3 regions of the Thioalkalivibrio sp. ALE30 genome follow, and region 1 is predicted to be linked to each of the others. Evidence: riboswitches for the same ligand, from Rfam matches in the RefSeq annotation. Region 1 holds a riboswitch; each other region holds the start of a gene.
What was found. Region 1 has a riboswitch for cobalamin ahead of bluB (5,6-dimethylbenzimidazole synthase). Riboswitches for the same ligand answer to the same signal wherever they lie in the genome.
Positions count from the first base shown of each region.

Region 2: another riboswitch for cobalamin. It lies ahead of D107_RS0100285 (porin); the one in region 1 lies ahead of bluB (5,6-dimethylbenzimidazole synthase).
Region 3: another riboswitch for cobalamin. It lies ahead of D107_RS0100185 (TonB-dependent receptor domain-containing protein); the one in region 1 lies ahead of bluB (5,6-dimethylbenzimidazole synthase).

Region 1 covers NZ_KB898168.1:324,766-334,413, reverse strand. Annotated here, with positions in the region: gene cobS (adenosylcobinamide-GDP ribazoletransferase) at 1-485, opposite strand, end outside; gene D107_RS0101485 (histidine phosphatase family protein) at 834-1,397, opposite strand; gene cobT (nicotinate-nucleotide--dimethylbenzimidazole phosphoribosyltransferase) at 1,394-2,455, opposite strand; gene cobU (bifunctional adenosylcobinamide kinase/adenosylcobinamide-phosphate guanylyltransferase) at 2,601-3,122, opposite strand; gene D107_RS0101470 (cobyric acid synthase) at 3,119-4,606, opposite strand; gene cobD (threonine-phosphate decarboxylase CobD) at 4,603-5,604, opposite strand; gene cbiB (adenosylcobinamide-phosphate synthase CbiB) at 5,621-6,523, opposite strand; gene bluB (5,6-dimethylbenzimidazole synthase) at 6,520-7,272, opposite strand; cobalamin riboswitch at 7,367-7,575, opposite strand; gene D107_RS0101450 (cobalamin-binding protein) at 7,722-8,624, shown strand; gene D107_RS0101445 (iron ABC transporter permease) at 8,631-9,602, shown strand; gene D107_RS0101440 (ABC transporter ATP-binding protein) at 9,602-9,648, shown strand, end outside.
Region 2 covers NZ_KB898168.1:50,677-60,324, reverse strand. Annotated here, with positions in the region: gene D107_RS0100295 (DUF4399 domain-containing protein) at 1-353, shown strand, start outside; gene D107_RS0100290 (cytochrome-c peroxidase) at 429-1,433, opposite strand; cobalamin riboswitch at 1,626-1,848, shown strand; gene D107_RS0100285 (porin) at 1,959-3,089, shown strand; gene D107_RS0100280 (cytochrome c) at 3,110-3,667, shown strand; gene cobM (precorrin-4 C(11)-methyltransferase) at 3,862-4,626, opposite strand; gene D107_RS0100270 (cobalamin biosynthesis protein) at 4,623-5,084, opposite strand; gene D107_RS0100265 (bifunctional cobalt-precorrin-7 (C(5))-methyltransferase/cobalt-precorrin-6B (C(15))-methyltransferase) at 5,063-6,298, opposite strand; gene D107_RS0100260 (cobalt-precorrin-6A reductase) at 6,303-7,121, shown strand; gene cobJ (precorrin-3B C(17)-methyltransferase) at 7,094-7,885, opposite strand; gene D107_RS0100250 (precorrin-2 C(20)-methyltransferase) at 7,882-8,637, opposite strand; gene D107_RS0100245 (precorrin-8X methylmutase) at 8,634-9,287, opposite strand; gene cobG (precorrin-3B synthase) at 9,284-9,648, opposite strand, start outside.
Region 3 covers NZ_KB898168.1:33,301-42,948, forward strand. Annotated here, with positions in the region: gene D107_RS0100175 (cyclopropane-fatty-acyl-phospholipid synthase family protein) at 1-291, shown strand, start outside; gene D107_RS0100180 (hypothetical protein) at 423-2,321, shown strand; cobalamin riboswitch at 2,409-2,656, shown strand; gene D107_RS0100185 (TonB-dependent receptor domain-containing protein) at 2,798-4,612, shown strand; gene D107_RS0100190 (cob(I)yrinic acid a,c-diamide adenosyltransferase) at 4,616-5,170, shown strand; gene D107_RS0100195 (cobaltochelatase subunit CobN) at 5,282-9,648, shown strand, end outside.

The sequences.
Region 1 (9,648 bases):
GGCGTGGTCAGAAACAGCACCGGAGGCACCACCCGCCCCAGCACGATTGCGAGCAGCAGGGCGATCCACGCGCCGGACTCCAGCACGGCCACCAGCGCCGTGCCTTTCAGCAGCAGCACCAGGATCAGCGCCGCGACCGCCATGGGCCCACAGGCGGGATCCTTCATGATCCCGCGCGCCCGCTCCGGATGGCGCTGACCCCCAACCCAGGCGTCCACGGTATCCGCCAGCCCGTCCAGGTGCAGCGCGCCGGTGAGCGCCACCCAGAACGTCAGCACCAATGCCGCGACCAGAAGCGTCGGGGCGCCGGGAATGGCGGACAGCGCGATGCCGACGATCACCACGATCAGACCCAGGATGAGCCCGACCAGTGGGTAGGTCAGTACGGAACGCCCCAGATCCTCGGGGCGCGGCTCCAGCGCGGGAGTCGGCAGACGGGTGAGGAACTGGATGGCCAGCCAGAGGGGCGTCATCACGGGGTTCATGCGACCCCTCCGTCATTCCTGCCGGTAGGAGGCCAGCCCCCTGGCCGATGGGGCGCTGGCATTTTCCCGATCGGCCAGAAGCGAGCCAATACCGAGTTCATACGGCCCCCTCCGTCACCCCTGCCTGTAGGAGGCCAGCCCCTGGCCGATGGGGCGCTGGCACGTTCCCGATCGGCCAGGGGGCTGGCCTCCTACATGTTTCGTACCCGATCACGCGGGCAGCGAAACGTCCGTCAGAGGCAGGCGCGGGCAGGGGCTTCGCGTGCAAGCACGCTCCCGCAGAACCGCACGCAAGTGCCCGGGCGCGGGTTGGCTCGGGGTCCTGTTGCAGTGCGGGATGGGTAATCATCAGTAGGCCTGCCATGGCTCGATAATATGCAGGGACGCGAGCGGGACGTCGATGCTCAGGAGTTTTTCCAGCGGCCAGCCCTCGTGCAGGGCACGGATCAGGCGGATGACCCCGCCGTGGGCGATCACGAGCACGCGCTCCCCTTCGTTGGGCGCCAGTTCATTCCAGCCGGCGACCACACGCTCGCGAAACGCTCGAAGCGACTCGCCATTGGGCGGCGCATGATTCAGTGGATCTTCCCAGAAGCGACCCAGGGCGTCGGCCTGCGTCTCCATCAGCGCTGCCGCCGTTCGGCCTTCCCAGTCGCCGAAGTCGAGTTCGGCCAGGCGTTCGTCCACGGCGAGTGGCACGCCTGCCTGCTCGGCGAACGCCTCGGCAGGCCCGAGGCATCGCATCAACGGCGAGCAGACGACGCGATCCCAGTCGGCGTCACGCGCGAGTGTCTCGCGCATTGCGTGCCAGCCTGCTGCCGTCAGCGGGACATCGCTGCCACGCCCACAAAACCCCTGGCCCGTCGTCTCGCCGTGCCGCAGCAGGCCGATACGTGTCGCGTCCGTGCTCAACTGCCCTCCCCGCTCACACCCGCCTCGGCGAAAGTCGCCATCCCCGAATGCAGCTCGCAGGCCAGGCGCAGCAGGGGCACGGCGGTGGCCGCCCCGCTCCCCTCGCCCAGGCGCATGCCGAGATCGAGCAGTGGCTCGGCCGCCAGCGCCTGCAGCAGTCGCTGGTGGCCCGGCTCCGCCGAACTGTGGGCGTAAAAGAACCACTCCGCGGTGCCCGGGCACAGGCGTTCCGCCACCAGCGCCGCCGAGGTGCTGATGAAGCCGTCCACCAGTACCGGCAACCCGATCTGTGCCGCGGCGATATAGGCGCCGGCCAGGCCCGCGATCTCGAAGCCACCCAGACAACGCAGGCTGCCCAGCGCATCGCCGCGCACATCGACGTGAGTGCTCAATGCCTGCTCGATCACCTCGGCCTTGTGGCGCACGCCATTGGCATCCAGACCCGTGCCGGGCCCGGCCAGATCGGCCGGCGGCAGGTCCAGCAATGAACAGGCAAGTGCGGCGGCCGCCGTGGTATTGCCGATGCCCATCTCGCCACCGATGAACAGTTGCGCCCCGCCCCTTCGGGCGCGCTCGGCGCACTGGCGGCCGGCGTTCAGCGCGCGCTCCAGCTGCGCCGGCATCATCGCCGGTTCGCGGGCCAGGTTGGCGGTGCCGGGACCCAGATTGAGTTGCTGCACGCCGCTGACGGCCGGTGGCTGAGCCACGGTACCCAGATTGATCACCTCGATGGACGCGCCCAGGTGCCGTGCCAGCACCGAGATTGCCGCGCCGCCGTTCGCGAAGTTCGCGACCATCTGCGCGGTCACCGCCTGGGGGAATCGCGAGATCCCTTCGGCGACCACGCCGTGGTCACCGGCGAACACCGCGATGTGCACCTGCTCCAGCGTCGGTTGGCCCACGCCCTGCATGGCGGCCAGGCGCTCGGCGATCGCCTCCAGCCGCCCGAGCGAACCCGGCGGCTTGGTCAGTTGGGCCTGCCGCTCGGCCGCTGCCTGGCGCGCCTCGGCGCTCAGGGGCGCCGGCGGCACCTGCAGCCAGTCACAGTCTTCGGTCACATGTTCTCCCTATTCGATCCGTCTTCGCGGGCAAGCCCGCTCCCACAAACAAACTCGCTCCCACAAAGGCATGTGCGGCAGCCCTGTGGGAGCGGGCTTGCCCGCGAATCCCCGCCATCCTGGCCACAGCAAAGCCCGCCCTGGATCACAGACGGTCACCCTTGAGCACATGCGGGAGACCGGCGACGGTGAGGACCACGCGGTCCATCTCGGGGGCCAGGCGCTGGTGCAGCCAGCCGGCCTCGTCGGCGAAGCGGCGGGACAGTTCATCCATGGGGGTAATGCCCATCCCCGTCTCGTTGGAGACGAAGACCAGCGTGCCCGGCAAGCACGGGATCGTCTCGATCAGGGCCTCGCGCTCGCGTTCGATCCAGGCCTCGTCCTCGGTGCACAGGAGCTGGGTCAGCCAAAGTGTCAGGCAATCGACCAGCAGGCACTGGCCCGGACCAGCGGCCTGTTCCAGTGCCCGGGCCAGTCCCGTGTCCGCCTCGACCAGGCCCCAGTCACCGGGGCGGTCGGCGCGATGACGCTCGATCCGGCGCGCCATCTCGGCATCGTCGGCCCGTGCCGTGGCGACATAGGTGACCCGCAGGCCGGATTCCGCCGCCAGGCGTTCGGCCAGCCGGCTCTTCCCGGAACGCACGCCGCCCAGGACCAGGGTCTTCATGCCACCGGCTCTCCCGATTCCGCCCGCAGCAGGGTCAGTACACGCTTCATGTCCAGGTGTTCCTCCAGGGTATCCGCCAGGCGTGCAAGACCGCGTTCGCGCGCCGCAGCCAGGTCTTCTCCCTGTCCCAAACCGGCCCGCATACCCGCCCAGTGCAGCAAGGCATCGGCGGCCTCCGAACGGTCGAATACGCCATGCACGTAGGTACCGGCCACCGTACCGTCCTCGCTGCACGCGCCATCCGGCCCGTGCGCCAGATGCAGCAGCGGCTGCTCCAGTCCGGGCCCGGTCGTGATGCCCGCATGAATCTCGTAGCCTTCCACGCCTGCCTCCCGGCCCAGCACACGATCCCCGTGAACACGCTCCAGACGCTTCTCGGGGGCCAGGCGGGTCTCGATATCGAGCCAGCCAAGCCCCGGCGTGGAACCGGTCCGGCCCTCGACGCCGTCGGGGTCGTGCACGGCGCGCCCCAGCATCTGAAAGCCCCCACAGATGCCCAGCACCTTGCCACCGTAGCGCACATGCCGTTGCAGCGCGGCCTCCCAGCCCTGATCGCGCAGCCAGACGAGGTCGTCGGGCACCGACTTGGAGCCCGGCAGGATCACCAGATCCGCCGGCTGCAAGGACTCGCCGGGGCCGACAAAACGCAGATCCACCGCCGGGTGCAGGCGCAGCGGGTCGAAATCGGTGTGGTTGGAGATGCGCGGCAGGGCCGGTACGACCACCTTCAGCGCATCCGTAGCCTTTTCCGGCACCGCCTCCCGCGGAAGGGCGTCCTCGGCATCGAGATACAACCCGTGCAGGTACGGAATCACGCCGAGCACCGGCTTGCCGGCCTCCTGTTCCAGCCAGTCCAGCCCCGGCTGCAGCAGGCTGATATCGCCGCGAAAGCGGTTAATGACGAAGCCCTGAACCCGCGCACGCTCGGTCTCGCTCAGAAGCGCCAGCGTGCCCACCAGATGCGCGAACACCCCGCCCCGGTCGATATCCGCGACCAGGATCACCGGACAGTCCACGGCCTCGGCGAAGCCCATGTTGGCGATATCGCCCGCGCGCAGGTTGATCTCCGCCGGCGAGCCCGCGCCTTCCACCAGCACGTGGTCGTACTGATCCGTCAGGCGCCCGTGCGACGCCAGCACTGCCTCGCGGGCCACGGGCTTGTAGTCGTGATAGGCCCGCGCATCCAGTTCCGCCGCGGGCCGCCCGTGGATGATCACCTGCGCGCCCTGGTCCGAGCTGGGCTTGAGCAGTACCGGATTCATGTCCGTATGCGGTTCCAGGCCGCAGGCGGCGGCCTGCAGGGCCTGGGCCCGGCCAATCTCGCCGCCATCGGCGGTCACGGCGCTGTTCAGCGCCATGTTCTGCGGCTTGAACGGCACCACCGACAGTCCACGGCGGTGCAGCACCCGCGCGAGCCCCGCGACCAGCACGCTCTTGCCGGCATCCGAGGTCGTCCCCTGCACCATCAGCGTCGTGCCCGTCATGCCCGCTGCAGCCCCGCTTCCAGACGCTGCCACTCGGCCGCGTCACCCGGCAGGCCAAACCGAAGACTCCCGGGCGCATCGAATCGACGCACCAGGATGCCCCGCCGGCCCAGATGGTCCTGCCAACCCGCGGGATCATCCACCCGGCACCACTGGAACAGCGCGGTGCCGCCGGTGGGCGCCAGCCCGTGCGCACGCAGCCGTTCCGCCAGGCGCTGGCCACGCGCCTGCAGCTGGCTCCGGGTCTCGGCCTGCCAGGCGCGGTCGGTCAGCGCCCGGGTAGCAACCCAGCGCGAAGGTCCGGCGAGGCCCCATGGACCCAGTCGGGCGGCCAGCTGCGCGCGCATCGCGTCGTCGGCGATCACGAACCCGACCCGTGCGCCCGCCAGTCCGAAGAACTTGCCGAGAGAACGCAGCACCACCAGGCCTTCGCGCGGTGCGTCCTGCGCGAGACTGGCCCCCGGCGTCACATCCATGAAGGCCTCGTCCACGACCAGCCAGCCACCACGCGCGGCCAGTTCCGCATGCCACGCCAGCAGTTCCGCACGTTCGAAGCACTGACCCGTCGGGTTATTCGGGTTGACCAGCACCAGCACGTCCAGATCGGGCAGCGCGGCGGCGATCGCCTCGCCACTCAGCGGGCGTACCGTGTGCCCGGCCTCGCGCCAGGCCCGGGCGTGCTCGTTGTAGCTGGGTTCGAGGATGCCGACGCGCGCCGTACCCGAGCGCAGCGCCGGCAACAACTGGATCGCCGCCTGCGAGCCCGCGACGGGCAAAGGCGCCGCGGTGCCGTAATAGTCAGCGGCCGCGGCCTCGAGCCCGTCCTCCGGTTCCGGCAGCCGCGCCCAGACCCACTGCGGGACCTCGCCCACGGGATAGCCATGCGGGTTGATGCCGGTGGAAAGATCCAGCCACTCGGTTGCCGGAATGCCGTAGCGCGCAGCCGCTTGGCGCACACCACCCCCATGCACCTGCACGAGCGCCTGGGGTTCGGGCATGGGAGCCGTTTTCGGATCAGAACAGGACAACGACAATCACCCCCACCACGATGAATGCCATCCAGATCGCCAGCGCCCGGTCCACCAGCGCCACCGCCTGGCGAATGCCCGCGGCATCGGCCAGGCGGCCCATGCCCAGGCGCGGGCGCCACTCGCGCTGGCCGCCATAGGGCGCCGGGCCGCCCAGCACCACGCCCAGCGCACCGGCCCCAGCGGCCATCACCGGCCCGGCATTCGGGCTCTTCCATCCGGCGGCCTGTTCACGCCAGCACTGCAATGCGTCCCGCCCGCGCCCCGCCAGGGCATAGGCCAGGGCCGTCAGACGCGCCGGGATCAGGTTCATGGCGTCATCCAGCCGCGCGGCCGCCCAGCCGAACGTGGCATACCGCTCGTTACGGTACCCCCACATCGCATCCAGGGTGTTGACCAGCCGGTAGGCCACCACGCCCGGTGCCCCGGCGACCAGGAACCAGAAGATCGTGGCAAACAGCGCATCGTTGCCGTTCTCCAGGACCGACTCGATGGTCGCCCCGCTCACCCCGCGCACGTCCAGGGCCTCCGTGTCCCGACTGACCAGCATCCCCACGCCCGTGCGGGCACCGTGCAAATCATCCGTCTCCAGGGCCCGCGCGACCACCTCGGCGTGTTCGTCCAGGCTGCGCCAGCCAATCGCCAGGGTCAGGATCGCCAGCGACAGCAACCAGCCCCAGGCCAGCGACGCCCCCAGAGCGGCCAGCGCCACCCATGGCAGGACCAACGCCGCGAGCAGCAACGCCCCGCGCAGGCGACTGGGCGCATGCCAGCGGGACTCGGCCCAGGCCGCCAGCCGACCAAACCCGGCCAGCGGATGGAATCGCCGCGGATCGCCGAACAAGCGATCCAGGATCAGGGCGCCCATCAGGATCAGGAAGGCGCTCATGCGCTGTCGGATCCGGTCCGATCGTCCGCCCCGTTTCCGGCGCCTGCCGCATCCGGGTCGGCTGCCAGCTCGCCGGGCACGCCCCAGCGATCCTGAAAGACCAGTTCTTCCAGGGGCCGCCGACGATCCCAGCCCGCGGTCTCCAGCATTGGCCGGTCGTAGAAACGCTCCACATGACCGAGGCACAGCACCGCGATCGGATAGCCGCCCTCCGGCATGTCCAGCTGCCGCGCCAGCCAGTCCGGATCGAACAGCGAGACCCAGCCCATGCCCAGCCCCTCCGCGCGGGCCGCCAGCCACAGGTTCTGAATCGCGCAGGCCGCCGAGCACAGGTCCATCTCCGGTAGCGTACGGCGCCCCAGCACATAGCGTTCGCGGCCGTCGGTCAGGGCCACCACCAGCAACTCCCCCGCCTCGCGGATCCCTTCCAGCTTCAGGCGGTGCACCTCCGCCGCGCGCTCCCCGCAGGCCTCGGCGGTGCGGGCCTGCTCGTCCGCGGCGTGGGCATGCAGGGCCTCGCGCAGGGCCGGGTCGGTTACCCGCAGGAAGCGCCAGGGCTGCATGTACCCGACGCTGGGCGCGCGGTGGGCGGCCTCCAGCAGCCGGCGCAGCGTAGCGCCATCCACCGGATCCGGGCGGAAATGGCGCATGTCGCGGCGTTCCCCGATCACGCGATAAACCGCCTCGCGCTCGGCCGAGGCGAACGCGTTCGGATGCTCTGCTGTCGATTTGGGGTCTGGGTTCGTCATGCGTTTCCGTCGGGGCGACGGCACGGCGAACCCACGAAGGAACGGGCACCGCAGATGGTGCCCGTGCCCTCGATCGTTGCCCGCCGCACGATCGCAGGATGCGTCATCACCAGGCCGGTCTCCGGGCTTGTGAGCGTCGGCGGCTGCCGATGCCACAGACGCCTTCCCGTGACCCGTGGGGGCACAGTGGCCAAGCCTGCGGTGTGGTTCGCCGCTCACTTACCGTTGCGGGGGCAGCGCCGGATTTGCACCGGCTTCCCGTTTCACCTGCGCATTGCAGGCACCTGATTCAAGCCGCGGTATGATACGCGTTCGGCGCGCCCCCGACCAATTTGGGCACCAAACCATCTTGCCCATGCTGCTATGATGAAACGCTTTTGCGGCTTGCGCGCACTACCGCAGACGTCCTCCATTCGACCTCGCAACAGCGCCACAACCACCGGATTTTTATGAATTTCAAGACCCTCGGACGCTCCTCCGCCCTGCTCGTCGCGACGTTGCTTTGCACCGCGCCGGCACTGGCCGACCCGGTCTCGGTGACCGACGATGACGGTCACGAGATCCGGCTGGAACAACCCGCCGAGCGTATCGTCAGCCTCGCCCCGCATATCACGGAGGTCCTGTTCGCCGTCGGGGCCGGCGACAAGCTGGTGGGCGCGACCCAGCACAGCGACTTCCCGCCGGAGGCGGAGATGCTTCCCCGGGTGGGCGGCTACAGCCGCATCGATATGGAGCGCGTCGTGCAGCTCGATCCGGACCTGGTCGTTGCCTGGCGCAGCGGAAACTCGCAATCCCAGATCGAACACCTGCGCGAGCTCGGCTTCCACGTCTACGTGTCGGAGCCCCGCAGCTTCGACGGTGTGTCCGCCAGCATGCGCCGCATGGCACAGCTCGCCGGCACCGAGACGCAGGGCGACGAGGCGGTGCGAAGCTTCGAGGAGGCGATCGACACCCTGCGCCAGGACTACGCCGAGCGCGACCCGGTACGCCTGTTCTATCAGGTGTGGGAACAGCCCCTGATGACGGTGAACGACGACCACCTGATCAGCGAGGCGATCCGCCTGTGCGGCGGGGTAAACGTATTCGGCCACCTGGATCGCCTGGTCCCGCGCATGGATCGCGAGGCGGTCATCGAGGCCGATCCGGAGGTCATCATTGGCGGCGGCATGGGCGAGGATCGCCCCGACTGGGTCATCGCCTGGACGCAATGGGAGGACATGACCGCGGTCCAGCGCGACAACCTGTTCTTCATCCCGCCGTCCCTTCTGCAGCGCCATACCCCGCGCATCGCCGAGGGCACCCGCCTGATGTGCGAGGAGCTCGAGCGGGCGCGCCTGCGCCGGGCGGACTGACCCCTCGTGACCCGCGCCTTCCTCCTTGCCGCCGCGGTCCTGCTGCCGGCGTCGCTGCTGGCGGTGCTGATCGCGCTGGCCTTCGGCAGTGTCGCGATCGCGCCCGGCGACCTGCTGGCGGTGATGCTCGGCGAGGGCAGCCGCCTGCACGACACGCTGGTGCTGGAGCTGCGCCTGCCGCGCGCCCTGGCGGCCTTTGCCGCAGGCGGGTTGCTGGGTCTGGCCGGCGCGCTGATGCAGGTGCTGCTGCGCAACCCGCTGGCCGATCCCTACGTGCTGGGCCTCTCCGGCGGCGCCTCCGTCGGCGCCCTGCTGGCGATGCTCGCCGGCCTGTCGATGTTTTCCGTCTCCCTGGCCGCGTTCGCCGGTGCCCTGCTGTCCACGGTGATCGTGTTCGGCCTGGCACACGGTACCGGCAGCTGGACCCCCACGCGCCTGCTTCTGACGGGCGTGGTGGTCGCGGCGGGCTGGGGCGCCATGATCAGTTTCCTGCTCGCAGTCAGCCCGACGGCCGAGCTACCGGGCATGCTGTACTGGCTGATGGGCGATGTGTCCCACGCGCGCAACCCCTATCCCGCCTGGATCCTGCTGGTGCTGGTCGTGTTCCTCGCCCTGCCGCTGGGCCGCACGCTGAACGTGCTCGCGCGCGGCCCGATGCAGGCCGCCGCACTCGGGGTGGCGGTGCGCCCGGTGGAATGGAGCATCTATGTCGCCGCCGCGCTGATCACCGCGACCGCGGTCATGCAGGTCGGCGCGGTCGGCTTTGTCGGGCTGATCGTGCCGCACATGCTGCGCCTGGTCTTCGGCAACGACCAGCGCGTGATCCTGCCGGCCTCCGCGCTGGGCGGCGGCATCCTGCTGACGCTGGCCGACACCCTCGCCCGCACCATGATCGCCCCGGAGCAGTTGCCGGTCGGCGTAATCACCGCGATGCTGGGGGTCCCCGTGTTCCTGTTCCTGCTGTACCGGAGCCGCTGATGGCACCCCGTCCACCCATCGCCCCCGCCCACAGCCGGCCGCATGA
Region 2 (9,648 bases), 270 kb from region 1:
CGCCGCCGGATGGCGCGAAGGTCTATTTCATCAGCCCGCAGGATGGCGAAACGCTCGAAAGCCCGGTGCGGGTCCAGATGGGCCTGCGCGGCATGGGTGTTGCCCCGGCCGGTGTGGAGATGGACAACACCGGCCACCACCACCTGCTGGTGAACAAGCCGCTCGACGAGGTGGACCTGGACGCCTCGCTGCCCTTCTCCGACCACAAGCGCCATTTCGGCGGCGGGCAGACCGAGGGCGAGCTGGAACTGGAACCCGGCGAATACACCCTGCAACTGCTGTTCATGGACTACCGTCACATCAGCTTCGACCCGCCCGTTGTCTCCGAGAAGATCACGATTACCGTGGAATAGATCTGTACCACACCATCAAAAAGCCCCCCTCCGTTTCCGGAGGGGGGCTGAGACATTCGATTCCGATGCGGCCGGTTACGGCAGCGCAGGAATCTCGAACTGCGGCATTTCGCCGGTCAGCGCGTGCATGAAGGCCTCGATATCCGCGACCTCGTCATCACTGAAGTCCTGCCCCAGCATTTCCTCGCCCATGATGCGGATCGCCTCTTCCAGCGTGGCGGTCTCCCCGTTGTTCATGTAGGGATAGGTCAGGGCTACGTTGCGCAGGGTCGGGGTCTTGAACGCAAACCGGTCGCTCTCCTCACCCGTGACCAGGTAGCGGCCCTCGTCCTCCGAACCCGGCACCTGGATGCGGTGGAAGTTGCTGTCGGTCAGCGCCGGCCCACGGTGACAGGCCACGCAGCCGTTGTCGGCGAACAGCTTCATCCCGCGCATCTGCTGCTCGCTCATCGCGCCCTCATCCCCGGCCAGCCAGCGATCCAGCGGCGAGTTCGGGGTGTTCAGCGTACGCTGGAACGTCGCCAGCGCCTTGGCCACGTGGTCGGTATTGATCACGTTGTCGCCGTCATAGTCGGGATAGGCGGCCTCGAATTTCTCCTGGTACTCATTGAACTCCTCCAGGCGGGCGATCGCATCCTCCAGCGGCATCGCCATCTCGATCGCGTCCTGGATCGGGCCCAGGGCCTGCCCCTCCAGGTCGTCCTCTCGGCCATCCCAGAACTGCGCGGTGAAGAAGCCGGAATTCAGAACGGTCGGGGTATTGCGCTCGCCGACCTGGCCATCGTGGCCCACCGCGCGCGGGATGCGGTCCGCCCAGCCCAGCGCCGGGTTGTGGCAGGTCGCGCAGGAGATCACGCCGGAGCTGGAGATGCGCGGCTCGAAGAACAGCATCTTGCCCAGCTCGATCTTCTCCTTGGTCATCGAGTTGTCCGCCGGGATCGGCGGCAGCGCCGGCAGCGGCTCGAACACGTCGCGATACTGCGAGTAATCAGTATCCGCCACGGCGGGCGCGGCCACGCCCAGCGCCAGGGCGGTGCAGGCCGAAAAGATGGCGCGGCGAAGATAAGAACCTCGGATCATGGCAAAGTCTCCCTGAGATTGGATCGGTGTCGGCGAAGACCGATATAGACTCGGTCCAAATCACCTGAATCCCACCCTATCGACCCGGTATTCGATCGACCAGCGAAATCAGCGCTCCCGTTGATCCAGATCAATCACTGCGGTTGGTCGCTCATCAAACGCTCTTCTTGCCAGCCTGTTTGCACCCCAGTACCCTTCGCCCCGCCTCCAGGTGCCCTGGCGTTCCATCGCCGGGGATAATCGGGAAGCCGGTGCGCGAACTGCCGTTCGCAATGCCGGCACTGCCCCCGCAACGGTAGGTGAAGACAACGGATCAACAACCACTGCGCCGCAATTCGGTGTGGGAAGGCGATCCGCCCGGGCACCCCCGCCCGCTTCACGAGTCCGGAGACCGGCCAGGAGGAAACCTGACGCTGCGGCGGGCAAGCGGTCGGGTCGGGCTTGCTGTGTCTATAGTCCCCGACCTCCCCTGGCCCACCCAGCGTCGTTCCATCCACGGCGCACGGGGTGTGCGTCCCAGGGAGAATGACCTTGAACAAACCGACCCGACGACCCGGCCGGCCGCCACTCCTGGCTCCGGCCCCGACCCTTCTCGGCCTGTTGATCGCCAGTGGCGGGGCTTCCCCCCTCCAGGCACAGTTCGAGTTCGGCAGCGAAGCCGACGGCTTCGCCATCACCCTGGACCCGCTCATCCAGGGCCGCTACGCCATCGAGCGGGGCGACGAGGGAACCACCACCGAATTCGACTTTCGCCGCGCCTGGCTGGATACGACGGGCACCCTCTTCCACCCCGATCTTAGTTTTCGCCTGCAGCCCGACTTCAGCAGCGGCGAGCTCTCGATGCGCGATGTCTGGCTCCAATACGCACTGACCGAGTCCCTCGACCTGCGCGCCGGCCAGTTCACCGTACCCTTCGGCCTGCCGCGGGACATCGGTGGCCCCAACCGGCTGTTCACCGAATTGAGCATCGCGGGGAATCAGTTCGAGGTCCCGGCTGGACGCGATACCGGCGTCACCCTACTGGGGGGCGACAGCGACGACCGGGCCTGGGCCATCGGCGTGTTTGATGGTCGCGGCCGCCTTGACCAGCGGGATGACCGACCGTCCACCTCCGGCCACCTGTTCAGCGCTCGGGGGGCCTGGGCACCGGTAGGCACCCTTCCACGCGACAACACGACCGTCGGCAAGCCGGTCGAGCATACAGTGGCCCACGGCGTCGGCCTGCAGGCGGCGAACCGCAATCACCTGCGCGACTGGACTCGCGGGCGGGAGAACCAGGTAAATCAGCAACGCGCCGACTGGGTCACCGCAACGGCCGACAGCGTCGTCAAGTTTGCCCGCACCGCCATTTCATTCGCCGCCTTCCGCCGCGACGTATCGCCCGATCACGGCCCCTCCTACCACGACTTGGGCGCCGAACTCGAGCTGGCTCAGGCACTGCCCTGGGAGGGGCTCGAGGTTGCCGCGCGCCACGCTGTGCTGCGCCACGACGCCGGCAACGACCTCGGCACCGACGAGCGCTGGCAGCGCGAGCGGGGCGCCGGCCTCAACTGGTACCACCGCGGCCAGCGACAAAAAACCCAATTGATGTGGCTGGACCGCGACGCCGGCACTTCGGACTGGGAGCTGCACTTGCAGCACCAATTCCGCTTCTGACACTGGAAAGGAGATCCGACATGACTCGACCCCCCTTTACACCGGCCCTCCGGATCGCCGGCCTTGTCCTGTTCCTGCTTGCCGCCACCGGCGCCCATGGCGACGAGGTGACGCTCCCCATGCCCGGCCCCTGGGGCAAAGACTACAGCGAGACGATGGACAACCCGGCCACAGTGGACGCCACCGAGGCCTTCCAGCGCTTCCGCCAGCAAAGCATGCAGGGCACCTCAGCCACCTACCGCAGCATCGAGCAGATCCTGCGCTACGACGCACCGTTCGCCGAGCGCCTGCCCGACCTCGCCGAGGAACTGGCGCGCCGAGCCGCCGACATCGAAACCTGGTTCGCTCGCGAGACCCCGGCGCGGGGCGGCGAACCCGGCGCCCTGCCCGCGGCCTGGGAGGACCCGGAGTTCTCCGAGTACAAGGCAGCCTACCGCGAGGCCGCCGAACGACTGCAGCGCAAGGTCGAGGCGGCCGAGGACCTGGAGAACGAAGACTTCCAGCTTCGCGCCACCGAGGCCCTGAACGGCGTGCGCCACCATTGCTTGGCCTGCCACGACCACTACCGCCGCCGCTAAACCGGGCGGGAACCAAGGGGCCGCCTCACGGCGGCCCTTTCCGTGGTCCTGATCGAGAAGAAACCGCCTTCGCCTGCAAGCAGACTCCTACAGGTTCCTGGCGATGTGGGAACCTGCTTGCAGGCGAAAAGCCCAGTGCCCCACAACACCCACCGGAGTCACCCCTGCCTGCGGAAGATCGGGGCCGCCGCCGCTTAGTCCCCGTCCATGCCGCGGTAACGGCGCACATGCGCCGGGTCGTACAGCGCACTGTCGCGGAAATCGCCCGGGTCCAGCGCCGGGCCCACCAGGATCAGCGCCGAGCGCCGCGTGGTCAGGGCCTGCGCCCGTTCCGCGATATTCCCCAGCGAACCGCGCACCACGGTCTCGTCCGGCCAGCTGGCACGGAAGACGATGGCCACCGGGCAGTCGCAGCCGTAGTGCGGCCGCAGGTCCTCGACCACGGTCTCGATATTGTGCAGCGAAAGATGGATCGCCAGGGTCGCCCCGGTGGCGGCAAAGCTCGCCAGCCGTTCGCGCTCCGGCATGGAGGACGCCCGTCCCGGCGTGCGCGTCAGCACCACCGACTGCGCCACCTCCGGCACCGTCAGTTCCCGCCCCAGGGTCGCGGCGGCGGCGGAGAATGCCGGCACGCCGGGCGTGATGCTGTACTCGATCCCGGCCGCCTCCAGCCGACGGATCTGCTCGCCCAGCGCGCTGTAGACCGACAGGTCGCCGGAGTGCAGGCGCGCCACGTCCTGGCCCGCCGCGTGGGCGCGTTCGATCTCCTCCATGATCGCGTCCAGCGTCAGCGGCGCGGTGTTGACCACGCGCGCCCCCTCCGGGGCATGTTCCAGCACGGCCTCCGGCACCAGTGAACCCGCGTACAGGCACACCGGACAGGCCGCAATACGATCCCGGCCGCGCAGGGTCAGCAGATCCGCGGCACCCGGGCCTGCACCGACAAAATGAACCGTCATGATGACTCCTCGAAAAGATGTTGGCGGTCGACCCAGGCCACCGCGCAGCTGGCCTGCGGTGACAGACGCCGCGGCAACAGCAGACGCGCGCCCTCGCCGGCCGCTGCCAGCGCCGCTGCCTCGGCCACGGAACCGACCCCGGCCGTTGCACGCACCCGTGGCGACTCCGTCAGCACTCCCCCCTGGCAGTCCGCAAGGGCGGCCATGGACGGGAATACGAGTTCCAGTTCCAGCTCCCGCGCGACCGTCGCCAGCATGCGACTGTCACTCTTATGCACCGGTGCCGCCAGCTGCCGGGCCCCGAGCACTCCGGCACGCTCCACTCCCAGCACGGCGCGAGCCTCGGCCAGTACCTCGCGCATCAGACCCTCCAGCTCCCGGGCCGTACAGGCGGAGGCGAAGCCGACGCCCGGCACGACCAAGCCCCCCTCCTGGTTCAGATCCGGCGCAGGGCCCACAGGGTCACCGGCCGCAGCGGTTTCCAGCCGGACATCGCGCCCAGCGGTTCCGAGCGACTCACATTGATGCGTGTCAGCTCGCCACCATGGCGCTCGCGAGCCGCCGCCAACACCGCATCGCCCTCCACCGTCACGCTGCTGGCGACCAGGCGCCCCCCCGGGCACAGACGCTCCACGCAGTGTTCCACCAGCCCGGGCGTCGTCAGCCCACCACCGATGAAGATCGCGTCGGGGGCAAACAGGTCATCCAGCGCCTCCGGCGCGCGCCCGTGGATGCGGCGCAGTGCCGGCACTCCCAGTGCGCTCGCGTTGCGCGCGATGCGTTCCAGGCGCTCCGCGCGCGGCTCGATGGCCACGGCGGTGTTGGCCGGATCCGCCAGCATCCACTCGATGCCGATGGCACCGGAGCCGGCGCCCACGTCCCACAGCCGCTCGCCGCGACCGGGCGCCAGCAGGGCCAGCGCCACCGCCCGCACCTCGCGCTTGGTGATCTGACCGTCCTGCTCGAACTGCGCCTCCGGCCGGCCGGCACTGGCGGCCAGCACCTGCGCCGCCGGATCGGCCCGGCATTCCAGCGCCACGGTGTTCAGCGCCTCGATCGCGACCTCCGGCCAGGCCCCGGCGCGCGCGCGGACGACCGCCTCGCGGTCCGCACCGAGGGACTGCAGCACGGTCAGGGTGGAATCGCCGAAGCCGAGCCCGGTCAGCCAGTGCGCCAGTTCCGCCGGGGTATCCCCGTCGCGGCTCAGGATCAGCAGTCGCGCGCCGTCATGCAGCCAGGGCCGCAGCGCCTCCATCGGCCGGCCGTGCACCGACAGGCAGCGGGTCTGCTGCAGCGGCCAGCCCATGCGCGCGGCGGCCAGGCTGAACGCCGAGGGCGCCGGCCAGACGGCGGTCTGCGCGACCGGAAAGCGCCGCATCAGGGTCGCCCCCACCCCGAACCAGAAGGGGTCACCGCTGGCGAGCACGCACAGCGGCTGTCCGGCGCGCGCCTCGATCCAGTCCAGCGCGGTCTCCAGCGGCGACGGCCACACCAGGCGCTCCTGCCCCGGCCGCTCCGGCAGCATCTCCAGATGCCGTGCGCCGCCGATCACCGTCGCCGCCGTGTCCAGCGCCATGCGGGCATCCGGGGTCAGCCCGGCGAGCCCCTCCGCGCCCACGCCGACGATGTTCAGCCATGGCGCTCGTTCGTCATTGGTGGCTAGACTGGTCATCCTCATGAGCTCCCGTTCATCCTCCGAAACCGGCCCCCGGGCTGCGCGCCCGCGGCAGATCCTGCTGCTGGGCGGCACCACCGAGGCCGCAGCCCTGGAACCGCTGCTGGACGGCCACCCGCGGCTGCACGCCACCGTGTCGCTGGCCGGACGCACGCGCAGGCCGGCACCCTCGCGACTGCCGCGGCGCACCGGCGGGTTCGGCGGCGCCGAGGGCCTCGCCGCCTTGCTGCGCGACCACGCGATCGACGCCGTGGTCGACGCCACCCACCCGTTCGCGCGGCAGATCTCGGCCAATGCCGTCGCCGCCACGCGCCGCGCCGGCGTACCCCTGGCCCGGCTGACCCGGCCGCCGTGGCAGGCGACCCCCGGGGATCACTGGCTGCGCGTGCCCGACCTGGAGGCCGCCGCCCGCGCGCTCCCCGGCCTCGGCCGGCGCGTGCTCATCACCACCGGGCGCCAGCACCTGGAGGCCTTCGCGGCCGCGCCCGAGCTGGACTACGTGATCCGCTCCATCGACCCGCCGGAACCGCCGCCGGCGCTGCCCCGGGTCACCTGGCTGCGGGCCCGCGGCCCGTTCAGCCTGGCCGATGAGCACCGGCTGCTGGAGACCCACGCCATCGACGTGCTGGTCACCAAGGACAGCGGCGGCGCGGCCACCGCCCCCAAGCTGCAGGCCGCCCGCGAACGCGACATCCCGGTGGTGATGGTGGACCGGCCGCCGGACGCCCCCGGGGTGCCCCGCTTCCACGCCCCGCAGGCGGCCCTGGAGTGGCTGGAAGGCCTCCCGCGCGTTCACCGCGACTCCGCCGACTCGACATAGCGCGGGGTGTACACATGGCGCCGGCCGGAGCGGCGCTCCAGCACCCGGGTGGAGGCGGCGCCCACGATCACCAGCGTGCTCATGTTGGCCGCCGTCGGGTCCACCTCGCCGAGGGTGGAGATCTGCACGTCTTCGCGTTTGCCGCGTCCCACCGCGGTGGCCAGCACGACCAGTGTCTCCGACCCCTGCACCTCGCGCACGATGCCCAGTGCCTCCCCCAGCTGCCAGGGACGTGCGCGCGAGATCGGGTTGTAGAAGGCCATGGCGAAGTCGGCCTCGGCCGCCAGCCGTACCCGACGCTGGATCAGCGACCAGGGCTTGAGGTTGTCCGACAGCGAAATCACGCAGAAATCGTTCCCCAGCGGCGCACCCAGCCGCGCCGCGGCGGCCTGCATCGCCGAGATCCCGGGAGTCACGTCCACCTCGACTCCCGCCCAGCGTTGCGCTTGCGCCCCTTCCAGGGCCTCGAAAACCGCCGCCGCCATCGCGAATACGCCCGGATCGCCACCCGAGACCACGGCCACGTCCCGCCCCTCGGCGGCCATGTCCAGGGCGTGCATCGCGCGCGCCAGTTCCTCACGGTTGTCCGAGGAATGAACACGGTGATGAGGGCCCGCAATCCGTTCCAGGTACGGCCCGTACCCCACCAGATCGGTGGCCGCTTCGAGACGGGCAGCGACCTCCGGTGTGATCCATTCCGGCCCCGCCGGACCCACCCCGACCACACTCAGCCGACCGACCACCGGACCGCCATCCCCGCTCATCGCCGAACCCCGCGCCCGGGGATCACGATCATCGAGAAATAGGGCACCCGTTCCGGGATCTCGGACAGCGGCAGGACCCGCTCCTCGGCAGTGCTGGCGCGTTCCACGTACCAGGCGCGCTCACTCAGCCCCAGCTCCTGCAGGACACCGACCACCGCATCGCGATGGGTCCCCACTTTCATGATGACCGCTGCATCAGTCCCCTGCAGGGCCTGGCGCAGATCGTCGATCGGCATCGTGCCCGGGATCACCGTCAGCAGGTCATCGCGCATGGTCAACGGAGTTGGCAGTTGGGCGGCAGAGGCCATAATCGAAGTCACTCCGGGCACAATACTCGTGCGAAAGCGCTCCTTGAGCCGCAGGTATACGTGCATGAAGGAGCCGTAGAAGAACGGGTCGCCCTCGTTCAGCACCACGACCGAGCGCCCGGCTTCCAGTTCGGCCGCCAGCTGCTCGGCACAGGCGTCGAAGAACTGTTCGATGCGGCGGCGGTATTCCTCGGAGCCGTGCGGAATCTCGTTGGTCACCGGGTACTCCAGCGGCATCTCGCACTGGCCGGTACCCAGGTGGGCGTCCACAATCGCACGCGCCTGACCGCGCCCGCCACGGCGGCAGAAGTAGGCCACGACCGGACTCTGTGCGATCAGCCGCGCGGCCTTCAACGTCAGCAGCTCGGGATCGCCAGGCCCGGTGCCGACTCCATACAGGCAGCCCGCCTCCGGAGATGCATTCACAGGGGAAGAAGTCGTCATATCCGGTCACTCGCAAAGGCGTTGATGGCCGCCGCGGCCATGGCGCTGCCACCGCGGCGTCCGAAGATGGTCAGGTACTCGAGGTCCAGCGGGCTGGCGGCCAGCGCCTCCTTGCTCTCCACCGCACCGACAAAGCCCACCGGGATACCGAGTACCGCGGCCGGACGCGGCGCGCCCTGGTGCAGCATCTCCAGCAGGTGAAACAGGGCCGTGGGCGCATTCCCGATCGCCACCACCGCACCCTCCATATGCGGTCGCCACCATTCCAGCGCCGCCGCCGAACGCGTTGTGCCCATACGCTCGGCAGCAGCCACCACTCCGTCCTCGCGCAGGCTGCAGATCACCGGGTTATCCGCCGGCAGCCGGGCGCGCGTGACCCCATGCGCCACCATGTTGCTGTCGCAGAGGATCGGCGCGCCAGCAGCCAGCGCCGCGCGAGCCGCCCGGGCCACGCCAGCCGAAAACCCGACGTCCTGCGGCAGGTCGGTCATACCGCAGGCATGGATCATGCGTACCACCGCAGACACCAGATCCTCCGGAAAACGATCCAGCGCCGCCTCGGATCGAATAATCGCGAAGGATTCCCGGTAGATGGCTGCGCCGTCGCGCTCGTAATCCGGTACGACCCCCGCGGTATCGCTCTGCGTCATGTTTCTTCTCCGTTATTCATCATCGCGTTGAGGCGCCGACGCAGCTCGGTCGGGCCCAGCCTGCGCAGGGCCGCGAGCATCCCGACGCGCTCTGCGTGCGTAATCTGTTCAAGCGCCGACAGGGCCGCTCGCAGCTGATCCGGTGAAAGACCCTCAAGAAGGGTCTCCCAGTGCGCCGGGGCAGATTGCAGCGACAGGTCGTAATGCCCCGCCCGCGCCGCAAGGACCACCCGGGCATTCGCGGGCCTCCCGCAGTGCTTCTCGCAGCCACTGACATGCAGATATTCGTCATCCGCCAGCAGTCCGCGGGCGGCTGTCCCGAGCATCGCGGCGTCCGCCCGAGTGAATGTCGTACCCGCCG
Region 3 (9,648 bases), 290 kb from region 1:
TGGCGGCTGCACTATGCCGAGACACTGGCTGAGTGGTACCGCCGCTTCCAGAAGGTCCGGGCCGAGGCCGTGACGCGCTTTGACGAGCGCTTCTGCCGCATGTGGGAGTTCTATCTGGCCAGTTGCGAGGGGACCTTCCGCTGGTGGGGACAGGTGGTCTTCCACGTGCAGATGGCCAAGCAGCAGGACGCGGTGCCGCTGACGCGCGACTACCTCTATCGCGACGATGCCTCCGAGGTGGTCTCGATCCCGCCCGGCGAGGCCCAGGCACGGCGCAGCAACGCGGCCTGAGGGGTGGCCGAATGCGCCGGGAACGGCGCGAAAACGGGGCCCGGAGCGCGCGAACCGAACGTACTTTCCCTACACTAATGGGGACGTTGCGGCCATGCCGGCGGTGACCATCCATTCCGGAGCAGGGGCGCGTGTTCGGTCGCTTTCGTAAACGCAGGGAGGCACCGGGTCAGGAAGACCCGCAGGCCGTCGGGCCGTCGCAGGAGAACGTCCTGATCGAGGCGGCCGGCCGCAGCCGCATCACCGAGGTGGCGGCCACCGCGCGGCGCGTCCCCTGGTCGCTCAATTTCCTCCAGCTGCTGTGGGCGGCGGGACCGGTCACGTTCCTGGCCATGCAGGGCGGGTATTTTCTCGGTTTCGGGCATGCCGCCCCGGCACAGAACTTCATCTTCTTCGCCGTCTACACCCTGCTGTTCGGGGTGATCGGCCTGGTGGCGCGCTTTGTCGCCGATGCCACCCGCGGCAAACGCCAGGAACAGTCGCGCGACCAGCTGCGCAACACGATCGACCTGCTGCCGGACCTGCTGTTCGTGACCCGTGATCTGGCCATGAGCGAGCTCGCACCGGACATGCGCCGGCGCAAGGCGGCCGAGGTGCTGCTCCACGAGGTGGATATCTCGCCCGAGGGGGTGGCCGTCGCGGTACGCGAGATGACCGGCGATACCAGCCTGGCGGCTGCCGCGGAGCAGATCGAGATCTATCGCCGCCTGGGCCTGCGCTCGCGTGTGGGCGATCTGGTGGGCGCGACCGAGGATTCGCGGCTCGCGGCTCTGGAGAAGCTGCACCACGAGGCCCCGGAGGTCGCCGACCTGCTGCGCGATCGGCTGCGCGGCGTGGCGCCGACCCAGGAGGATGGCGTGCGCCGGGTGGACCAGTTCCTGGACCGCCTGTTTTCCGCCGCCGATGCCGACGACCTGGCCCGGTGCACCCTCGACGATGTGCAGGCGATCTTCGTGCTCGCGTTCGAGCTCGTGAACGGGCGCCAGATCAAGCGCCTGAGCTTCGAATGGTCCGGTGGCTGGCAGCTCGGGGCCGCCCTGGACCGACTGGAATCCCAGGGCAACCGCTTTCGCGTGGCGCAGGCCGGGGTGGTCAGCCGCCTGCGCTCGCTCGGTATTCTGCTGTCCCAGAGCGATGCCTCGGGGCTGGATCCGCAGGCTCTGCGCGAGCCCGTAACCGACCTGGGGCGCCAGGTCCTGGAGGCCCTGCGCACCCTGGAGGATCGGGAACCGGGGGAACATTCGCCGGACGGGCAGCTCCTGGGACTGGCACTGCGGCGGGTCGAGGACCTGCGCGAGGCGCGCGACCAGCTGATGCAGGCGCAGAGCCGTTACGCCAATGCGGTGGAGCGCTGGGAGGCCCTGCGCCGCGCCCAGGTGGAGAAGCGGGGCGAGAAGCGCTGGTTCAAGCGCAGTGTGCGCGGTATCCGGGTCAGCGAGGAGCTGATCGAGCTGACCGATGACCAGAAGCTGAAGCTGGCCAACGACTTCTGCAACTTCCTTAAGGAGTTGAAGATCCAGCGTGAGGGCGACCTGTTCTACTTCGGAGGGGCAGCGCTGGACGCCGAGACGGCCAAGCGCATCGGCATCCAGCTGGCCCTGATCCTGGAGCCGCTGGTGGACCTCACCAACCCGAGCATCCAGCGTGCGATCTACGCCAACCCGGCCGCGTATCTCGGGGGGCTGTATGTGGGCATGAGCGCGGATGCCAAGGCGGGTCTGGGCTCGGCCATGGTGCGCAAGGTCCGCCAGGATCTCGGGCGCATGGCCGAATGGCTGGCGATGCGCCTCACGCGTATCTATCACCTGCCTTTGAGCGATTCGATGCGCGATTTCCTGGTCGAGCAGTACGGCGCCAACCGCGAGCGCCTGGACATGCTGGCAACGCATGCCGGCGACGAGTCGCATCCCGTGGCACTGCGCGCCGAGCGGTCGCCCGAGTTTGACGCCATGCTGCAGGACAAGACCTGGGGCCTGCTGCTGAAGCGCGGGACCCGCTATCTCCACGCCGAGGAGCGGCGCCGCCGCTGATGATCCGTCGCGACAGGCCTGGTTCGACGGTTCCGGTTGTGCGAGATCGAGTCTCCTCCGGCTGGTAATTTTGCGCCCAATTGTGTAGTGTTCGCCGCGTTCCCCGGTGCCCGGCCAGGCTCGACCTGGCGGGTTAAACGGGAAGTTCGGTGAGTCCAGACGGGTCCTCGGGAGCCGCGGGCGAAACCGACGCTGCCCCCGCAACGGTGATCGAGCGAGGGACCGCCCGACGGTCCCTGATGGTCGCGGCCAGTGCCACTGAACATAAGGTTCGGGAAGGCGCCGCACCGGAACGCTCGTCAGCCCGGAGACCGGCCAGGGAATGATCGCGCGGCATGCGGCGGGCATGCGAGGCGGATGATCGGGCCCGGCCGTTAGCCGGTTGAGGCCGATCCCCCTCGTGTCTGTCTCCCCCTGTTCGCGCGATCCCGACGAATCAACGGCGTGCGGGCGGCTCGCCGGGAGACACGGACGACATGAAACGCACAGCACTTTCCACGGCCATCCTGCTGGCCACCAGTCCCGCTCTGGCGGATACGCCGGATACCAACGACGCGCAGACCCTGGAAACCGTCCAGGTCACCGCCTCTCGCATCGCGCAGACCGTCGACGAGACGCTTGCTTCGGTCACCATCATCGACCGCGAAGAGATCGAGCGCCTGCAGCCCCAGCAGTTCACCGATCTGCTGGAGGGCCGCGCCGGGATCGAAACCTCCCAGAACAGCGCCTTCGGCAAGACAACTTCCGTCTACACCCGCGGGACAAGCTCCGACCACACCCTGCTTCTGATCGACGGCGTGCGCATGGGGTCGGCCACCAGTGGTGGCGCAAGCTGGCAGTTCCTGCCACCGGAGGAGATCGAGCGGGTGGAGATCGTGCGCGGTCCGCGAACCAGCATCTACGGTTCCGATGCGATTGGTGGCGTGGTGCAGACTTTCACTCGCGAAGGCCGCAAAGGGCCTCCGAAAGTCAACGCGTTTGTCGGCGGTGGCAGTTTCAATACCCGCGAGGCCGGGGTTGGTGTCGCGGGTGGTACCGAGAGCACGAACTACAGTTTCTCGCTCAGCCACTTCGCGACCGACGGCATCAATGTGCAGGACGATGTCGGTGACGACGACCGGGATGGCTACGACAACACCTCGTTGGCAACCAAGGTCTCGCACCGTCTGGATAATGGCGTCGAGTTCTTCGGGAATATTCTTTATTCGGAGGGCACGACCGAATTCGACAGTGGCTCGATCTTCTCGCCGGATGAATCCGACTTCGTCCATGCCGCGCTTCGCGCCGGCGTGAGAATTCCCGTCACTCAGCGTTGGGACACCGAGCTCTCTGCAGGCCACAGTCGCGACGAATCGGACAACTTTCTTGAGGGGGAATTCTTTTCCCAGTTCGATACCCGTCGCGATATGGTCGATTGGCGCAACGACATTGTGGTTGCGGACAATATCCTCGTCATCACCGGTATCGACGCCTACGAGGATCGTGTGGCGAGCGATACCGTTTACGACGAGGATTCGCGCTACAACCTAGGAGCGTATTCCGTTGTTCAGGTCGACATGGGTCGCCACGACCTGGAAGGCAGCCTGCGCTACGACGACAACGAACAGTTTGGTGACAAGGTCACGGGACAAGTGGCCTGGGGCTTTCAGATGACCGACCCGCTGCGTCTGCGGGCGTCCTACGGCACTGCGTTCAAGGCGCCGACTTTCAACGACCTGTACTTCCCCGGGTTTGGTAATACCGACCTCGAGCCGGAGGATTCGCGGAGCCTCGAAATCGGGGCGCGCTACACACGCGAGGCCTACTATGCCGATGCTGCCGTCTTCCGCACGGAACTGGATCAGATGATCAGTTTTGATCCCGTTGCATTTCGGGCTGAGAACATCGATGAAGCACGTATTCAGGGAATCGAGCTGGAAGCGGGTTACGAAAGCCCGCGCTGGGCTTCTCGCGCTTCCCTTACGCTGATGGACGCCGAAGATCGTGAGACTGGCAAGGAACTTCGCCGGCGCTCGCCCGTGACGGCCCGGTTCGATCTCGATCGGAATCTCAACCGTTTTTCGGTTGGGGGCTCAGTGATTGCCAAGAGCCGGTCGTTCGACGATCAGGATAACGATGTTCGACTGTCCGGATACGGCCTGATGAACCTGCGCGCGAGCTATCAGGTTGCGCCGGAATGGCAGCTTCAGGCGACGGTCAATAACGTGTTCGACAAGGACTACGAGACCGCCCTTGGCTACAGCCAGCCGGGCCGGGCCGCGTTCTTGAAGCTGCGCTACCAGCAGAGGTGATTCATGGGTAATCGACTGTCAAAGATTGCGACCCGTACGGGTGACGAAGGCCGGACCGGCCTCGGTGATGGCTCGCGGGTAGACAAGGACAGCCACCGCGTCGAGGCCTTTGGCGACGTGGACGAGCTGAACAGTGTCGTGGGCCGGGTGCTGGTCCACGACCTGCCCGAAGAGGTCCGTCGTTCGCTGGCTCTGGTGCAGCACGAGTTGTTTGATCTCGGAGCGGAACTGGCAGTACCAGGGCATCAGGCCCTCCCGGAGGCTTCCGTGGAGCGTCTGGATGTGGAGCTGGAGTCCTTCAACGCCGATCTGCCCGCCCTGAAGGAGTTCATCCTTCCGGGCGGGGGTCCCGCTACGGCCGACTGTCACATTGCGCGTACCGTCTGCCGGCGTGCGGAACGGCGTCTGGTGGCGCTCAATCACCACGAGGCATTGCGTCCGGCGTCGCTGGCCTATATCAACCGGTTGTCGGATCTCCTGTTCGTGCTCTGCCGTGTGCTGGCTCGTCACGAAAACGGTTCGGAGGTCCTCTGGCAGCCGGCCAACCAGCGCGGCTGACGGGTCGTCTTGGGGGCGCCGCGCTGGCGGCGTCCCATTCCCATTGCAACGGTCGAGGCGTGTCGAGTACACGCCTCGCACCCTATTGCACCTGTTTATCGGGAAGTTTCCATGCGTTTTCGTTGCACGATCCTGAGCGTTTTCGCGCTTTTCCTTTTCGGAATGGTCCCGGCCCATGCGGGTCCGCTCGTGGTGGGTGTGGTCTCCGATCGCTCGGCGGCGGAGGTGGCCGCAGGCGCGCATCGTTTCCTGGAGGCCTATCCGCAGGCGGAGGTGATCCTGCGGACACCGGAGCAGCTCGCGGACAAGTCGGACGAGGCGGTATCGGCGCTGTGGCGGGAGGCCGACGCCATACTCGTCGCGGCTGTTTTCGGGGACCAGGCCGCGCGCCTCGACCGTCTGTTGCGGGAGACCCCGCCGCCCGAGGGGGCCCCGATTCTGGCCATTAACAGCGTGCGTCACCTGACGGCCCTGTCCCGGATCGGCGGCGAGGCCGTACTCGTGGGTCTCGATGACGAGAAGCGCACCGAACTGGCGGCCAACCCCGACCCGGGCGAAGACCCGCGCGTGCACCTGGCCCAACAGCGGGAGCGTTTCCCCGAACAGGCGGACTGGCTGACCGGGCGCGCGTTCTATCAGGGGCGTACGCCGGAGAACATGGAAGGCCTGATGCGCTGGCTGGCCGCGCGCGGCGGGCACGAGATCGAGGTGCCGGAGCCGGACCCGCGCGAGACCATCCGCTATTACCGGCATGGGAACTCCACTCCCGACCCGGACGATCTCGAGCTGGACGACGGGCCCGCCGTGGCGTTGCTGGACCTGGATACCGGTGACCGACCGGGAGACCGCGCGCTTCTGGACGCAGCCTGCGAAGCCCTGGAGGCGCGAGACATCCAGTGCTTTGCGGTGCTGGCGCGCTGGGGCGGGGCCAGCCGCGAGGCGGTCGAGACGCTGGCCGAGGCGGCCGGCCCGGCGGATCTGGCGGGTATCGTCAGCCTGCAGGACTTCGTGGTCGGTGGGGGCGGTAATCGCGAGGCGGTGGCCGAGGCCTTCGGCGAGCTGGATGTCCCGGTGATCAAGGGGATCCGCCTGGCGGATGTGAGCGCAACCCAGTGGCGGCTCTCGCACGAGGGTATCCCCTGGGACAAGGTCCACTATCACGTGGCCATGCCGGAGTTGCAGGGCATGAGCCAGCCGATGGTGCTCGCGACCGCGGGCGCGCCGAAACAGGACGAACGCACCGGCGTGCGCCTGACCCTGACCGAGCCGGTCGACGAGCGGGTCGAGGCCCTGGCCGATCGGGTGGCGAGCTGGCAGCGGCTGCGCCGCCTGGATAACGTGGAAAAGCGGGTGGCGGTGGTTTACTACAACCATCCGCCGGGTCGCCAGAACATCGGTGCGGACAAGCTGGATGTTCCCGAGTCGCTGCTGGAGATCCTGCAGCGCCTCGAGGCTGCCGGGTACGACCTGGGCTACGCGGTGCCGGAGGACGCCGAGACCCTGCTGGAGATGATCCAGGATCGGGCCGTGAACCTGCCGGAACAGGCGGACGCGCTGGACGCGATCGCCGGCCGGGTCGCCTCGCTGGATCGCGACCAGTATCAGGCGTATTTCGATAGCCTGCCGGAGCCCGTCCGGGCCGAACTGGTCGACGGCCCGATCGGCTATCTGCAGGCACGCCTGGAGGCCGCCAGGGCCGCCGACAAGGTCGAGATCGCGCAAGCTGGGCTGGAAAGCGGTGTCGGTGATCTGCGCCACATGCTCGAGAGTTATCCGCACGCGGCGCAGGAGCGTGCACTGGACCTGCTGGCCCAGTACGAGGAGGCCTGGGAGGCCACGCTGGCGGGGGAGGACGCGCACGCGACCACCGAGCAGTTGCGCAAGGCGCTGGTGCGCACGGGCATCCCCGGCCTGACCGGCTGGGGCGAGCCGCCGGGCGAGGCGATGACCCGCGATGGCGAGATGCTGTTCCCGGGGATCGAATTCGGCAATGTATTCATCGGGCCGCAGCCGCCGCGCGGCTGGGAGGTCAGCGAGCGCCTGCTGCACGCGAATACCACGTTCCCGCCGACCCACCAGTATGTCGGCTTCTACCACTGGATCCGCGATCACTTCGAGGCCGATGCGCTGGTCTATGTGGGCCGTCACTCGACCCGCGAATTCCTGCCGCGCCGGCGCGCGGGGCTGGCACCGGATGATTACCCCGAGCTCCTTGGCGGGGCCCTGCCGATCATCTATCCCTACATTGTCGATGGCGTGGGTGAGGGCATCCAGGCCAAGCGCCGCGCCATGGGCGTGATGATCAGCCACCTGACCCCGCCGCTGGCGGCCACCGAGCTCTACGACAGCCTGCTGGAACTGCGCCAGCTGGTGGAGACCTACGAGGCCGCCGCGCAGCCGGATGCCGCGACGCGCTCGCGGGCCGTCCAGACCCTGCGCGAACGTATCGAGGACCTTGGCCTGACCGAGACCATCGAGCGTGAACTGGCGCGGGGTCACCATCACGATCACGGGCATCACCATGATGATCACGGTGATCATCACGAGGGGCATCACGACGAGGACCACGCGGGACATGGCGAAGGCCACGGAGACGAACACGGCGACGAACATCGCGACGCGGACCATCACCGGGAACACGGGGATGAAGAGCACGAACACGCCCATGAGCATGACCACGCGGACGAGGGCCATGGTGAACATGCAACGACCGTGCTGGCGGAGATGGACGAGGAGTTGCTGGTCCACGAGATCGGGCATTACCTGACCGACATGCAGGAAGACCAGATGCCGCTGGGGCTGCATGTGTTCGGACGCGACTGGAGCGACGAGGCTGTGGACACGATGCTCGAGTCGATGGCGGGTGACGACGCGGTCGGCGACGACTGGGACGCCAAGCTGCGTGGGTCCCCGGCGAGCGAGCGCGCGCATCTGCTGGCGGCGCTGGAAGGCCGTTTCGTGCCGCCAGGGCAGGGCAACGACCCGATCCGTACGCCGGAGGTATTGCCGACCGGGCGCAACTTCCACGCGCTGGCGGCGGACCTGGTCCCCACGCGTATCGCCTGGGGTATCGGTCAGGAGCTGGCCGCGGATGCCCGCGAGCACGGTGATCCCGAGGCGGATGGCAGCGAGGCGATCATCCTCTGGGCGTCGGATACTGTGCGTGACGAGGGCGTGATGATCGCCTTTGGCATGGACATGCTGGGCATTCGTCCGGCCTGGAACAGTCGCGGGATCGTCCAGGGGCTGGAGCGCATGGACCTTGATGAAGCCGGGCGCGATCGACGTCGCGATGCCCTGTTTACCACCTCCGGTCTGTTCCGCGACCTCTACGAGGACCAGCTGGTGTGGCTGGATCGTGCCGCGCGCCTCGCGCTGGACGGATCGTCCGAGACCATTCTTGCCGAGTACCCCGAGCTGGAAGAGGCACTGGAAGCGGCGTTGGCCCCGCTGGGGCAAGACCTGCGCGATCCGGGCACCGAGCCCCTGGCGCGCAACGATGTGGCCGCCCAATGGGTGGAGGACACCCAGGCCCTGCGCGCCGCAGGCCTCAATGGCCTCGAGGCGGGTCAGCAGGCCGCGCTGCGGGTGTTCGGTACCGCCCCCGGGGCCTATGGGGCCGGGGTCAATCGTCTCGCGGACCGTTCCGGGGCCTGGGAGGACCGAGCCGAACTGGGCGCGGCCTATCTGCGCCGGATGGGCCACGCCTACGGGGCGGACGAATCCGGTGGCTCCGCGCACGAGGCCTTCGAGGCCCGGCTGGGCCAGGTCGGGCGCACCTATCTCGGGCGCGCCTCGCACCTCTACGGCCTGCTGGACAACGACGACGGTTTTGACTTCCAGGGCGGGCTCTCGACCGCGGTCGAAAGTATTCGCGGCGCTGTGCCGGACAACCGCGTGCTGCAGCACGCCGATCCGGACGACCCGCGGGTGGAGACGCTGGGCCGCGCGCTGATGCGCGAGCTGCAGGGGCAGAACCTGAACCCGCAGTGGATCGAGCCGCTGATGGACCACGGCTATGCCGGGGCGCGGACCATGGCCCGCGACTTCGTCGACAACCTGTGGGGCTGGCAGGCCACCAATCCCGAGATCATCCGCTCCTGGGTCTGGGACGAGGTGCATGACGTGTATCTGCAGGACCGCCACGGCCTGGGCGTGGACGAATTCCTCGCCGACGGCCACAACGTGCATGTGAAGACCCACCTGCAGGCCGTGCATCTGGTGGCCGCCAGTCGTGGGTTCTGGGAGGCCGATCCGGAGGTACTGGAGGCCCTGTCCGAACGCTTTGCCGAACTGGTGGCGGAACACGGCCTGCCGGGCAGCGGGCACACGCGCCCCGACCACCCGATGCTGGACGAGGTGGCCGAGCGCCTGGAGGAGCCCGAACTGCGCGAGGCCTTCGAGGCCGTGCGCGCGTCCGCGCAGATCGATCGCGCACAGGCGGAGGCCGACCCCAGCCGTGTCACCGAGATCCAGCC